DNA from 3 places in the Paraburkholderia sp. NPDC080076 genome. Region 1 is predicted to be linked to each of the others. Evidence: riboswitches for the same ligand, from Rfam matches in the RefSeq annotation. Region 1 holds a riboswitch; each other region holds the start of a gene.
The links. A riboswitch is a leader RNA that binds a small molecule or an ion and turns the genes downstream of it on or off. The one in region 1 is predicted to bind cobalamin.
Positions count from the first base shown of each region.

Region 2: linked by a shared signal. The riboswitch ahead of cobW (cobalamin biosynthesis protein CobW) and the one ahead of ACQKRQ_RS34190 (CbtB domain-containing protein) in region 1 are both predicted to bind cobalamin.
Region 3: linked by a shared signal. The riboswitch ahead of cobG (precorrin-3B synthase) and the one ahead of ACQKRQ_RS34190 (CbtB domain-containing protein) in region 1 are both predicted to bind cobalamin.

Region 1 is NZ_JBNNWQ010000011.1:222,015-226,318, forward strand. Features, by position in the region: gene ACQKRQ_RS34175 (alpha/beta hydrolase) at 1-826, shown strand, start outside; gene ACQKRQ_RS34180 (hypothetical protein) at 893-1,333, shown strand; gene ACQKRQ_RS34185 (histidine phosphatase family protein) at 1,352-1,939, opposite strand; adenosylcobalamin (AdoCbl) riboswitch at 2,028-2,181, shown strand; gene ACQKRQ_RS34190 (CbtB domain-containing protein) at 2,184-2,405, shown strand; gene ACQKRQ_RS34195 (CbtA family protein) at 2,417-3,157, shown strand; gene ACQKRQ_RS34200 (hypothetical protein) at 3,444-4,184, opposite strand; gene ACQKRQ_RS34205 (hypothetical protein) at 4,196-4,304, opposite strand, start outside.
Region 2 is NZ_JBNNWQ010000018.1:100,414-104,717, forward strand. Features, by position in the region: gene cobA (uroporphyrinogen-III C-methyltransferase) at 1-676, opposite strand, end outside; cobalamin riboswitch at 915-1,166, opposite strand; cobalamin riboswitch at 1,234-1,514, shown strand; gene cobW (cobalamin biosynthesis protein CobW) at 1,714-2,805, shown strand; gene cobN (cobaltochelatase subunit CobN) at 2,812-4,304, shown strand, end outside.
Region 3 is NZ_JBNNWQ010000001.1:1,292,008-1,296,311, forward strand. Features, by position in the region: gene ACQKRQ_RS05800 (precorrin-2 C(20)-methyltransferase) at 1-11, opposite strand, end outside; gene ACQKRQ_RS05805 (precorrin-8X methylmutase) at 12-638, opposite strand; gene cobG (precorrin-3B synthase) at 631-2,241, opposite strand; cobalamin riboswitch at 2,326-2,504, opposite strand; gene cbiE (precorrin-6y C5,15-methyltransferase (decarboxylating) subunit CbiE) at 2,589-3,995, shown strand; gene ACQKRQ_RS05820 (cobalt-precorrin-5B (C(1))-methyltransferase) at 3,995-4,304, shown strand, end outside.

The DNA.
Region 1 (4,304 bases):
TGGCCGCTTGCGCAACGGCGACACGTATTTCGAACTCGCGCAGCGTTCGTGCGCGCTCGCGGGCGGCAGTGCGGCCGATACGCTGCTGATCGTGCCGCAGTTTCTCGCGACGGCGGATGTCGAGGCGCACGAGGTGCCGTCGTCCACGTTGCATTGGGACTGGACGAGCTGGATGGGCGGCGAGAACGCCGAAGGTCCCGCGCCGATCAGTTCGTTCGATGTGCTCGACGCCATTCTGCATACGCTTGCTTCGCGCGAGCAGTTCGCGTCGCTTGCCGAAGTGGTGATCGCGGGACACTCGGGCGGCGCGCAAGTCGTGCAGCGCTATGCGGTGGTGGCGCGCGACGAGGCGCCGCTCGCGGCGCGCGGCATCGCGCTGCGCTACGTGGTCGCGAATCCTTCGTCATATGTGTACTTCGATGCGATGCGGCCGGTTGCGTCCGGCGAATTCGCGGAGTTCGATCGGGCGATGTGTCCGTCGTTCAATCGCTGGAAATATGGGCTCGAGGATTTGCCGGGCTATGCGGGCGACGCGGCTTCTGCCGCAGCGCTCGAAGCGCGTTACGCGCAGCGTGACGTCACCGTGCTGCTCGGCGGCGCGGATTGCGATCCGCAGCATCCGGCGCTCGACCGTTCATGCGCCGCGCTGACGCAAGGGGAACACCGGCTCGGGCGCGGGCTGGCTTATGCGCGCTATATGGCGTTGCGGCATCCGGAAGGATTGGCGAAGCATCAGACGTATGTGATCGATGGTGTCGGGCACGATGCCAAAGGGATTTTTGCTTCGGCGCAGGGGCTGGCGGCTTTGTTTGGTACTGGGCTGTGAGTGCGCATGGGCACGAAGCGTGCTACCGCGCTAATACCTGTGAGTGACTTCAAGGACCGCGCCGACATGAACAGAACCCGATTACTTGTCACCGCGCTTGCCGCTGCATCGCTGGGCGTCTTGCTGACCGGCAGCGCATATGCCGACGATGCGCCTAGCCCGTGTACTTCGCTGAAACGGATCGTCGCGGCCGCCCCTGGCGGGCTCGCTTCATTGACGCCGGACGACGGCAAGGGCGTCGCGCAACCTTATGGCGACGACGCGCAATGTTCGGCGAGTCGCGGTGCGTATCAATGCAACTGGACGTCGCATCACGACGCCGGTTCGAATGCAGACGCGCTGCAAGCTGTCGCGGCGGACATCGCATCGTGTCTGCCGGACGCCACCCACGATCAGAATTCGCCGGGACATCAGCACTTTTATCTGGGTGCGAAGGGCAAGCGGACCGACATCACGCTGACGCCGACCGGTTCGAACAAGCTGCGTCTGGTGGTGTCGGGTAAGTAAACCGCCGCACGAAGGTGGCTAGCGTGAGGCCGGCCACCATGTCCAGCCGCGCGACGAGCGCCGCAACTCGATTATCGAAAGCGGCGCGATTTCAATGCGCGGAAACACGGCGGGCGATGCCCCTAGCGCATGCACGATCGCTGCCCGGAGCACCGGCGCATGGGTGACGGCGATCACGTCGCGCGCATGGTTCGGTGCACGATCCTTCGCGCCGTTTTGCGCGTCGAGCCATTCTCCTACCCGTTTCGCGAGCTGACTGAACGACTCGCCGCCGTGCGGCGCGGCGTCGGGATCGCGCGCCCATGCGGCGAGGTCTTGCGGCGCTTCGGCAGCGAGGTCGGCCAGCCGCCGCCCCTGCCATGCGCCGTAGTTCATATCCGCCAGACCGGCGTCGACCGATGCCGCGAGGCCCAGGGCGGCTGCCGTCTCGCGCGCGCAGACGGCCGGGCTGACGAAAGCGGCCGCGTCGTTCGCTGTCGCCAGACGTGTGCGCGCGGCGTGGGCTTCGGCGAGGCCGCGGGCGTCGAGCGGGTCGTCAGCGGGAAAACGGCCTGCGCGCTGGGCGGCGGTCGATGCGTGGCTGATCAGTAACAGCCGAGTGTCCATTCTGTTCATGTCCTGTGAAGCCGCGCCCCGAAGGCGAACGCGAGCGGGATGAACCGTACGTTTTGCGTTGCCGGGTGCCGAAGTTTAGCGCGTAGAATAGCGGGACTGCGAAGCGCGGAAGCCGGTGAGAGCCCGGCGCGGTCGCGCCACTGTAATCGGCAGCACAAGCCGAAAGCCAGACCTGAGCTTCGCACCAATCCTCTGCAATGACTATCGGGGCGCGTTACCCCAGGAGATGTCCATCATGAACGAAGCTATTTTCGATCCCGCCAACCAGCCCGTTGCGCAACCCACGCCGATTCCGCTGCGCGAGTTGTTGCCCTGGGTTGTGTTCGGCGGTTTGCTGTTGTTGCTCGCGCTTTACTTCGTGGGTGCGGAACAGGGCGCCACCTCGCTGGTGCCGGGCATGTACGTGCATGAGTTCGTGCACGACGGCCGCCATCTGCTCGGCTTTCCCTGCCACTAACGGAGTCGACCATGGTTGGTAAATTGTTGGTACGCGGGATGCTTGCAGGCATCGCCGCGGGACTCCTCACGTTCGGCTTTGCCCGGGTGGTGGGCGAGCCGCAGGTGAATCAGGCGATTTCATTCGAAGAAAAGGCCGACGCCGCGAAAGGCGAGGCCGCTGAACCCGAGATTGTGAGCCGCGATACGCAGCGGGGTATCGGCCTGTTGACTGGCGTGGTGACTTACGGCGCGGCATTCGGCGGGCTGTTCTCGCTGGTGTTCGCGTACGCCTATGGACGAGTGGGCGCATTGAGCCCGCGCGCGTTGTCCGCGTGGCTTGCGCTTGGCGCGTTCATTGCGCTGGCGGTGGTGCCGAATCTGAAGTATCCGGCGAACCCGCCTTCGGTCGGCGACCCTGAAACGATTGGGACGCGGACGGGTTTGTTCTTCCTGATGATTGCGATATCGCTGGCCGCGATGGTGTTTTCGCTCAAGGTGCGGCGCCGTGCAGCCATGAAGCTTGGCGCGTGGAATGGCTCGATTGTGGGGGCGGTGGTGTTAATCGCGATCATCGCCGCGGTGCAGTTGTCGATGCCCACGATCAACGAAGTGCCGGAGGCTTTCCCGGCGGTGCTGCTGTGGAAATTCCGCGTCGCGGCGCTGGGCATGCAGGCGATTATGTGGGCGACGATCGGGCTGCTGTTTGGGGCGCTGGTTGAGCGGAGTGCGTTTATGCGGGTGGGGGGAAGGTCGGCGGTGAAGTCGGTTTGATGTTTTGGAATTGGTGAGCGCAACCGGTTTGGTGGTTGCGCTCCGCGTCTTGCTCTCGCACTTCGCTCTCCGTGCTTTGCGCGCAGTGGTCAAGAAGGGTTCTGCGTCAAGGAGTTGGGGCGGTTGTGGGGTGGTTATCCACAGGCTTGCGAACAGCATCTGTGGATAATTTCATCTCGCAACGCACAAGGTCCACAAACATCCATTCTGTTTGAATTCAACAACTTAGTTGTTGGCACACAGTCTTCGGTTGTCCGTAGAATCAGGACGCCGCAGGTGTTTTGTGTCAATCGGCCTGACCATAGTCCTTGTTTTGTGTTACCTGCGATGTCTGGCCGCCCGACAGATTCGGGACATATAGACCCTTGTCACTGCCGAGCGCCAGCGCATTGGCGGCGTCGCCTGACAGCTTTACCGCTGTACCGGTTGAACTGACAGTCAGTCCGCTGGACGGCGCAAGCCTGATATCGGCAGGTGTGGCAACGGTCCCGTTTCCGCTCAGTCCCTGGCCTACGACAATCGGCAACAGGTCCGAGAGATTGACAGTGAAGGTGCCGCCGCCGTCCGCCACCTTGAAGGTAATCGTGTGGGTTGTGGGATCGTCCTGCACGTTCTGGAGGAACTTGTCGGCCGGAATTGAGCCGACCGCCTGCGTGATCCTGCTGTCGACCTGGTCACAGGTCGGCACATGCGCGCCCGGCATAAACGGGTTGCCGTTGCAATCAACCAGCGAAGACGACACCCTGGCAATCGCATCCTGCATTTCCTGACACGTCGGAATCAGATCGCCTGCAACATGAGCCGACCCATCACATCGTTTGAACACCGAAGCAATACACTCATCCAGCTTCGCGCAGAGTGCATTCGCGAGAACCAGCAGCGCGTTCGAATTCCCGCTCATTCTGTCCGCCACTTTCAGCGGATCAACCAACGGATCGGGATAGGTGCCGGTGAGGTCGCCCCCGGCCGGACCGGACGGCGGCAACGTGACCGGAATGGTGGACATCGGGCAGCAGTTGTTCCCCATGTTCGACTCCTTCATGAACCGCAGGCGCAGCTCACCGCGCCCAGGAACAGGTCATCCGGCACGAGCGCCGCCGCCTGCGCATCGATCTGAACGGCCTCGATATACACGGTGCCAATAGCC
Region 2 (4,304 bases), on a different contig from region 1:
TCGCCGGCGAGCCGAGCCCGGCGCGCGCGACGGTGTCGGCGAATTCGCCGAGCCGCGCGAGCGCATGGCGTTGCTCGGGACGCGTGGCCGATTCGATCGTCGCGCACGGCGTGTCGGCGCTCATGCCGGCCGTGAGCAACGCGCCGACGATATCGTTGAGCCGCCGCATGCCCATGTAGATCACGAGCGTCATGCGGGTGGCCGCGAGCGCGGCCCAGTCCGGCTCGCCGCTGCCCGCGCCGTGTCCGGTGACGAACACCACGCCCTGCGCGTGATCGCGATGCGTGACGGGAATGCCGATTGCCGCGGGCGCCGCGATTCCCGCGGTAATGCCGTTGATGACTTCCACCTCGATGCCCGCCGCGTGCAGCGCCTGCTGTTCTTCGCCGCCACGGCCGAATACGAACGGATCGCCGCCTTTCAAACGAGCGACGCTGCGCCCGGCCCGCACATGTTCGAGCAACTGCGCGACGATGCCGTCCTGCGGCGTGGATGGATGGCCGCCGCGTTTGCCGACGTAGACGACGAGCGCGTCGGCACGCGCGAACTGCAGCACCTCGGGATTCACCAGATCGTCGACCAGCACCACGTCGGCCTGCGCCAATGCACGGGTCGCCTTGATGGTCATGAGTTCGACGTCGCCGGGGCCGGCGCCGATCAGCCAGGCGCGGGTCATCGCGGCGTGCATGGCGAGCGCCATGTCGTGACAAGCGGAAAGGGGTAAAGCGCGGACGGTCGCCAGGCGGCGGACTTTGGGGTCATGCGGTACGACGGATTCAGGCACGGCGCAATGTGTGGCGCGTAGCGATTCCAGCCGGAATCCGCATACGTGGACACACCATGTCGTGCTTCAGCGCCTTCACATCCGTCCCTCGCGGATTCCGGCTGCCGGCGGCGCGATGTTGCCCTGAGGTTCGCCGCCTCCGCGTCTGGCCGGTATCCGGGCTGGCGGCCTCATGCGCTTTGCCTTCCCGTCCGCATTCGCTGGAATGTGCTGGACAGTGGCATCGAAAAAACGCATGCGCGGCGCAAGACAACTCAAGATTGCGCCGCAGGTCGCTTACCGTTGCGGGGACAGCACAGGTTGAGCGCATGGAGCGCCGCCTGTTTCCCGTTTAACTGCACACGCGAATGCATGTGCGGGCACCAAACGCGCGCATACGATAGCACATGGCGCCCCGCCCGATAAGCGCTCGCGGCTTGCGGTTCCTTGACGGCACCGGGCCGCGGGCCTACACTCGCACGCACTTTGGTGCTCGTATGCGCGCTCGTGCGCATGCAGTTAAACGGGAAACAGGGTGCCCACCTGCCATGGATCGGGTCAACCTGTGCTGCCCCCGCAACGGTAAGCGAAATGTGGTGCTAAGTTCAGTTCATTAGCGCCGCGGAGCCGGCTTCGATGTCCACGCGCAAGGCCGCGTCGGCATATCACCACTGGGCGAGAAATCACTCGCCCGGGAAGGGGAAGCGGCGCTTTCGCCAGCCCGGATACCGGCCAGAATACGAAGGACGAACGCCGCGGGGATGCGGCGCTGCGTTCATGACCTCATTCCCGCTTTCTGTTTTTCTGTTGTCGCGGCAACGCCGTCGTTCGTCCCCGTGTTTTGTTATCGTCGTGGCTGGCCGGGCCTGTGCCTCGTTTTGCCCGGCGCAGGCAGATGGCCATACAGGCACAGCGGCGTGCGCGTGCAACTCCTACGGATGGACCTCACGATGCAAACTCAAATGCGCAAGATCCCCGTCACCATCGTCACGGGCTTTCTCGGCAGCGGCAAGACCACGCTGCTGCGGCATATTCTTCAGCATGCGGGCGGCAAGCGCATCGCGGTGATCGTCAACGAGTTCGGCGAACTCGGCATCGACGGGGAAATCCTCAAGGGTTGCGGCATAGGTTGCGATGAAAACGGCGTCGAAACCGAAGGCCAACTGTATGAACTCGCGAACGGCTGCTTGTGCTGCACCGTGCAGGAAGAGTTTTTTCCGGTGATGGAAAAGCTCGTGGAACGCCGCGATCAGATCGATCACGTGCTGATCGAGACGTCGGGTCTCGCGTTGCCGAAACCGCTGGTGCAGGCCTTCAACTGGCCGCAGATCAAGAACAGTTTCACCGTCGATGCCGTGGTGACTGTAGTGGACGGTCCGGCCGCGGCTAGCGGCCAGTTTGCCGACAACCCCGTCGCCGTGGATGCGCAACGCAAGGCCGATCCGAATCTCGATCACGAGTCGCCGTTGCACGAACTGTTTGAAGATCAGTTGTCCGCGGCCGATCTGGTGATTCTGAACAAGACGGATTTGCTCGACGACGCGCAGCAAAGCGCGGTTGAAGTGTTGCTCCGCGAGGAGATTCCGCCGCAAGTGAAGATCGTGCGCGCGCACATGGGGCAACTCGATCTGCACACGTTGCTGGGACTCGAAGCGGCCTCGGAAGACACGATCCACTTGCGCCACGATCACCACGGTTCCGCCGACGACGCCGACCACCATCACGACGAGTTCGATTCGGTGGTCGTGCAGGCGAATGTGTCGTCGCGCGAAGCGGTGATCGCTGCGTTGCAGCGTCTGGTCGAAACGAACACGATCTACCGCGTCAAAGGGTTCGCGGCGCTGCCGGCCGCGGCGATGCGTCTCGTGATCCAGGGCGTGGGTCGGCGCTTCGACAGCTATTTCGATCGACGCTGGCAGGCCGGCGAAAGCGGCCCGAGCCGCTTCGTGCTGATCGGCGAGGACCTCGATCAGGCCGCGTTGCAGCGCGCGTTCGACGCGGCGCTCGGCGTGCCGTCGAGCGTCGAAACGCAACAGGCGTGAGCGCTCATGCATCTGCTGCGTACCACGCCTGGCGGTTTTGTCGACGATACGCAAGGCGTGATCCGTATCGATCAGCAGCCCGCGGATATCGTGGTGCTCAGCTCCGCCGATACCACGCTGTCGCTGCTGGCGAGCGTTTTTCCGCGCCTCGGTGAGGGCTTCCCGAGCGTGCGGCTCGCGAACGTCACGTATTTGCGGCAACCGGCGTCGGTCGATTTCTATGTCGAAGACGTCTTGCAGCATGCACGCGTGGTGGTGGTCGATCATCTCGGCGGCGAGGCGTATTGGCCTTACGGCATCGAGCAGGTGGTGGCGCTCGCCGAGCGCAAGCAGCAGACGCTCGCGATGTTTTCCGGCGATCTGCAGGAAGATCCGAACCTGCTCGCGCGCAGCACCGCGAGCGCCGATCTGTGCCATCAGCTGTGGCGCTATCTGCGTGAAGGCGGCCCACAAAATGCCGAGGCGTTCCTGCGCTGTATCGCGCACCGTGTCTGCGGCTGGGGACGCGAACCGGCGCCGCCGCGCGCGTTGCCCGCCGCGACGCTCTACCATCCCGAGCGTGACACACCGACGGTTGCCGATTGGCAGGCGCGCTGGCGGCAGGACGCGCCGGTCGCGGCGATCCTGTTCTACAAGGCGCATCTGCAGGCGGCCAATACGGCCGTGTTCGATGCGCTGATCGACGCGCTCGAATCGCAAGGTCTGAATCCGCTGCCGATCGCGATCACCTCGCTGAAAGATGCGATGAGCCGAGACGTCGTGCAGTCGCTGTGCGCGCAGCACGAGGTCGCGTTGGTGCTGAACACGACCGCCTTCGCCGCGTCCGCGATCGACGACCCCGAGCCGCTTGCGCTCGCCGGCGACGCTCCGGTGTTCCAGGTGATCCTGAGCGGCGGCAATCGCGAGGATTGGGTCAAGGACAATCAAGGCCTCAATTCGCGCGATATCGCCATGCATATCGCGCTGCCGGAAGTGGATGGCCGCATCATCACGCGCGCGATCAGTTTCAAGGGACTCGCGTACCGTTGTCCTCACACTCAGGTCGACGTGGTGCGTTATCAGCCTGACGCCGGGCGAGTGGGCTTTCTCGCTGAACTGAGCCGGCGCTGGTGCCGTCTGCGTTCACTCGATAACGCGGACAAGAAACTCGCGCTGATCCTCGCCAACTATCCGATGAGCGAAGGGCGCATCGGCAATGGCGTGGGCCTCGATACGCCCGCCTCGGTGGTCGGCATTCTGTCGATGCTGCGCGCCGAGGGCTATCGTCTCACCGACTTGCCCGCGAACGGCGACGCGTTGTTGAAGAAGCTCACCGAAGGCGTGACCAACGATCCGGTCGTGCGCGATCTGCGTCCCGCGCTGCAAAGCCTCGCGCTCGACGACTATCTCGCGCACTTCAATGCGTTGCCCGCCGAGGCGCGCCAGGCGCTGAACGCGCGTTGGGGTACGCCCGAACAGGACCCGACGCTGCGACGCGGCCGCTTCATGATCGCGGGCTG
Region 3 (4,304 bases), on a different contig from region 1:
TGCGCCGTCATTTATTCGACCTCCGTGGCCAGCGCGTTCACCGCGGCTGCCGCCATCGCGCTGCCGCCGCGCCGGCCATGCACCACCACGTAGGGCACGCCGCGGCTGTCGTCGGCGAGCATGGCTTTGGATTCGGCCGCGCCGACAAAACCCACGGGAAAGCCGAGAATCAGCGCGGGTTTGGGCGCACCGGCGTCGAGCATATCGAGCAGATGAAAGAGGGCGGTCGGCGCATTGCCGATCACCACGACGCTGCCCCCCAGATGTGGCCGCCACAATTCGAGCGCCGCCGCCGAGCGTGTATTGCCGAGTTCGCGTGCGAGCGACGGCACGTCCGGATGCGCGAGCGTACAGATGATTTCGTTGTGCGCCGGCAGCCGCGCACGCGTGATGCCTTGCGCGACCATGCCGGCATCGCACAGGATCGGCGCGCCTTGCGCGAGCGCCTCGCGGCCCGCTGCGCCCGCGCCTGCGGACGATTGCAGATCGTCGATCACGTCGACCATGCCGCACGCGTGGATCACGCGCACCGCGAGTTTCTCGAGGTCGGCGGGAATGCGCGACAAGTCGGCCTCCGCGCGAATCGTCGCGAAGGATTGGCGATAGATCTCCTGACCGTCGCGAATGTAATCAAGCATCGGTGTCACTCCGGGCGAGGCGTTCGAGCATGTCGGCGGCCTGGCCGATCGTCAGTTGGCGCGCGACGCACTGGCCGAAACCGGGCTGGCCGTCGCGTCGATAAAGGTCATAGAGGCCGGGCGCGGCTCCGAGCAGCGTGTACGGTGCGCAATGCGCGGCGGCGCACGAGCGCGAGCAGCCGCTCAGATGCACGTCGACGTCCGCAGGCAGGCGGGCCGCGAGGCGCAGCGCGTCGGACTTGGTGTCGGCGAGGCCCTTCGCGCAGCCGCTCGATCCGGCGCACGCGATCAGGCGCGTGATGGCTTGCGCGGGATCGCAGGCGAGACCGAGCGTGTTCAGACCGGACAGCACTGTCGGGACGGCGTGCGTGGCGATGTCGGGTAGCAGCACGCTCTGCCAGGGTGTTAGGCGAAGCGTGCCGTTGCCGTGCTGTTGCGAAAGTGTCGCGAGGCCGTTAAGGGTGTCGGCGTCGAGGCGTCCGAGCGACGGCTGGCCGCCGACGTGCCAGGTTTCGGCCACGCGTTGAGCGTGGGCGCCGAGGCGGAGGCTGGCGTCGGCTGGTGTAACGCGATGCCACTTGGCCAGCTTCGCGTTCTGCGTCAGTGGGAAGTCGAGATATCGCTGAGCGTGACGCAGTACAGCATTGACGGAATCCGCGGCTAGCAGATGGCGCATGCGCGTGGCGTCGGCGGCAGCGAGGTCGAGGAATGTGAGGAGCAGCGCGCGGACTAGTGCGGTGACTTGCGAAGGAACTATCGCGGCTAATGCGCCTGTGCCGTCTGCGCGGGGCTTTTCCGGTGCGATGCGCTCGTTGTGTGCTAAAGAGCCAGCAGACTCGCTAACAGGCGGACAACCCGCCAACCCGAACACGAACCGCACGCCATCCGCCTCTTGCGATGCCGCCAGCCACACATCGTGCGGATGATCCACTCTCGCGAGCCGCTCGCCGCCGTCCAGCAGCAGCGCGAATTTCGGCGATAGCGCCGCGAGACGCGCTTCGCTTTGCAGCATCGTGAGCAACTCGGCGCATAGCGGGCGCGTGTCGAACAGGGCGAACGGATCGCGTCCGGCAGCGGGGCTGATCATTACGTTGCGCACGTCGTCGGCTGCGGCTGCGGCTGCGGCTGCGGCGAGTGCGTCCGCAGCGCTCTCGTTCTCAGCTTCCGTATTCACTGCGTTCGCGATGGTTGCATCCGTCGCGTTCTCGCCTTCCGCATCCACGGCGTCCGCTATCCCCGTCTCCACAGCGTTATCCGCCACCGTCCTATCCGCAGCGTTCCCCGCGCCGGTCGCCGGCATCGGCCCGAGACCCGCATCGACCAAAGCCGCAATCAAGGCCGCCTCGTCATCGCGCTTCACCCCACGCACCTGCACATTCGCCCGATTGGTCAGCTCGATCACCCCGGCCGCGTACCGTGCGCTGGCCTGCGCGATCGCCCGAGCCTGCGCCGCGCTCAACTCACCGCCGGGCAACTTGATCCGGCAAATCCCGCCGTCGCGCGCGGCGATGATGCGCAGCAGCCCCGGACACGCCGAGGGCCGCAGCGTGAGAGCCGCGTCGGATAAAACGGTGGAAGGCGAAGCTTGATTCAAGACGGACACCGGGTTTAGCGTCGCGCGACGGCCCGAGCAAGCCGCGAGGCGGGCATTGCTACGGCATCGGTACACCCCGCCCGATGTTGGCTGGCACGAACAGTCTCGCCGGCAGGTCTCCTGGCTGGCAGGTCGTGGTCCGCCGCGGCCTTCCCGGTCGAACCAGTGGCGTGGAGCGCAGGCGGACTCGCTGCATACAGTTGCGGGGGCAGCCACAGCGGCACTGTGTTCCCTCTTCGGCCCCGAAGGGCACCGGCGGCTGTATTATGCCTTTTTTCGAACAGCACAACGAGGCTGGACGCTTTGATCGGCGTGGCACAGCGCATTATTTGAAGACACAGAACGAGGATGGATGCATGCCGGCGTGGCTGACGGTGGTGGGCATAGGCGACGACGGCTTCGCCGGTTTGGGAAGGCCCGCGCGGCGTGCTTTGCTGGAAGCATTAGTGGTGTACGGCGGCGAACGCCATCTGGCGATGCTGCCCGCGCGCCTCACTGCGCGCCGTGCCGCGTGGCCGCGTCCGTTCGATCTCGCGCCGCTGCTCGCCGAGCGCGGTGGCGCCGTGTGCGTGCTGGCGAGCGGCGACCCGATGCTGTTCGGCGTCGGCGCGACGCTCGCGCGGCAATTGCCGGCGGGGGAGTTGCGGGTGCTGCCCGCGCCCTCGTCGTTGTCGCTCGCGGCCGCGCGCCTCGGCTGGCCGTTGCAGGACATCGCGACGGTGTCGCTGGTGGGCCGGCCGTTGTCCACGCTGAACGCGCATCTGCACGACGGCGCGCGCGTGTTCGTGCTGAGCGCGGACGGCCGCACTCCCGCGGCGCTCGCAGAACTACTGAATGCACGCGGTTTCGGGGCGACCCGCATGAGCGTGCTGGAACACCTGGGCGGCGAGTTGGAACGGCGCATCGACGGCCGCGCGGATCAGTGGTCCGCGGGCGAGGTGGCCGCGCTGAACCTGATCGCGCTCGACTGCCGTGCCACTGAAGGCGCGCCGCGTCTGCCGCTGACCTGCGGTTTGCCCGACGACGCCTTTCGCCACGACGGCCAGTTGACCAAGCGCGACGTGCGCGCGATCACGCTCGCGCGCCTCGCGCCCACGCCGGGCGAATTGCTGTGGGACGTGGGCGCGGGCAGCGGCTCGATCGGTATCGAATGGATGCGCGCGCATGCCACCTGCCGCGCGATCGCTATTGAAGGACACGCGGAGCGGCAACGCTTTATCGAACACAATCGCGACGCGTTGGGCGTGCCGGGACTGCAACTCGTGGCGGGCCGCGCACCTGAAGCGCTGCAGGGGTTGCCGGTGCCGGACGCCGTGTTCATCGGCGGCGGCGTGACGGCGCCGGGCGTGCTGGAGGCTTGCTGGGCCAGTCTGCGCGAAGGCGGCCGGCTGGTCGCCAATGCGGTCACGTTGCAAGGCGAGGCGGCGTTGGCGGCATGGCGCGAGCGGCATGGCGGGACGTTGACACGGATCGCGTTGGCGGATGCGCAACCGCTCGGCGGTTTCGATACGTGGCGGCAGGCGTTGCCGATTACGCTGTTGGAGGTGACGAAGCCGGTCGGGGGCGGGGACGTGAACGCCGCTGGAACCGCTAACGCGATTGACGCCGCGACTGCCGAGAGTTTCACGAACGCTACCAACGTTAAGACCGGCACGAACGCCAAGAACGACGCGAACGCCGTGAGCTCCACGAGTGTCACGAACGAAGCGAAAGCTACGAAAGGCACAAGCACCACCAACACCGACTTACCGCAAAAACCCTGATGCGCGAAGAAACGCCCGAACACCCCGCGCCGCTGCGTAGCGGCTACACGACCGGCAGTTGCGCCACCGCGACGTCGCTGGCGGCGGCGCGTCTGTTGCTCGCGGGTGTCGTCAGCGAGGTCGCCGAGATCGTGTTGCCGAAGGGCCAGCATGTGCCAATGCCGCTGGTGTTCTGCCGCCTGATCGACAACGGCAGCGGCGGCGCCGAAGCCGGCACCGTCAAGGACGCCGGCGACGATCCAGACGTCACGCACGGCGCGGTCGTCTTCGCTCGCGTGCGCCTCGTCGCCGAACCGGGCGTGATATTTC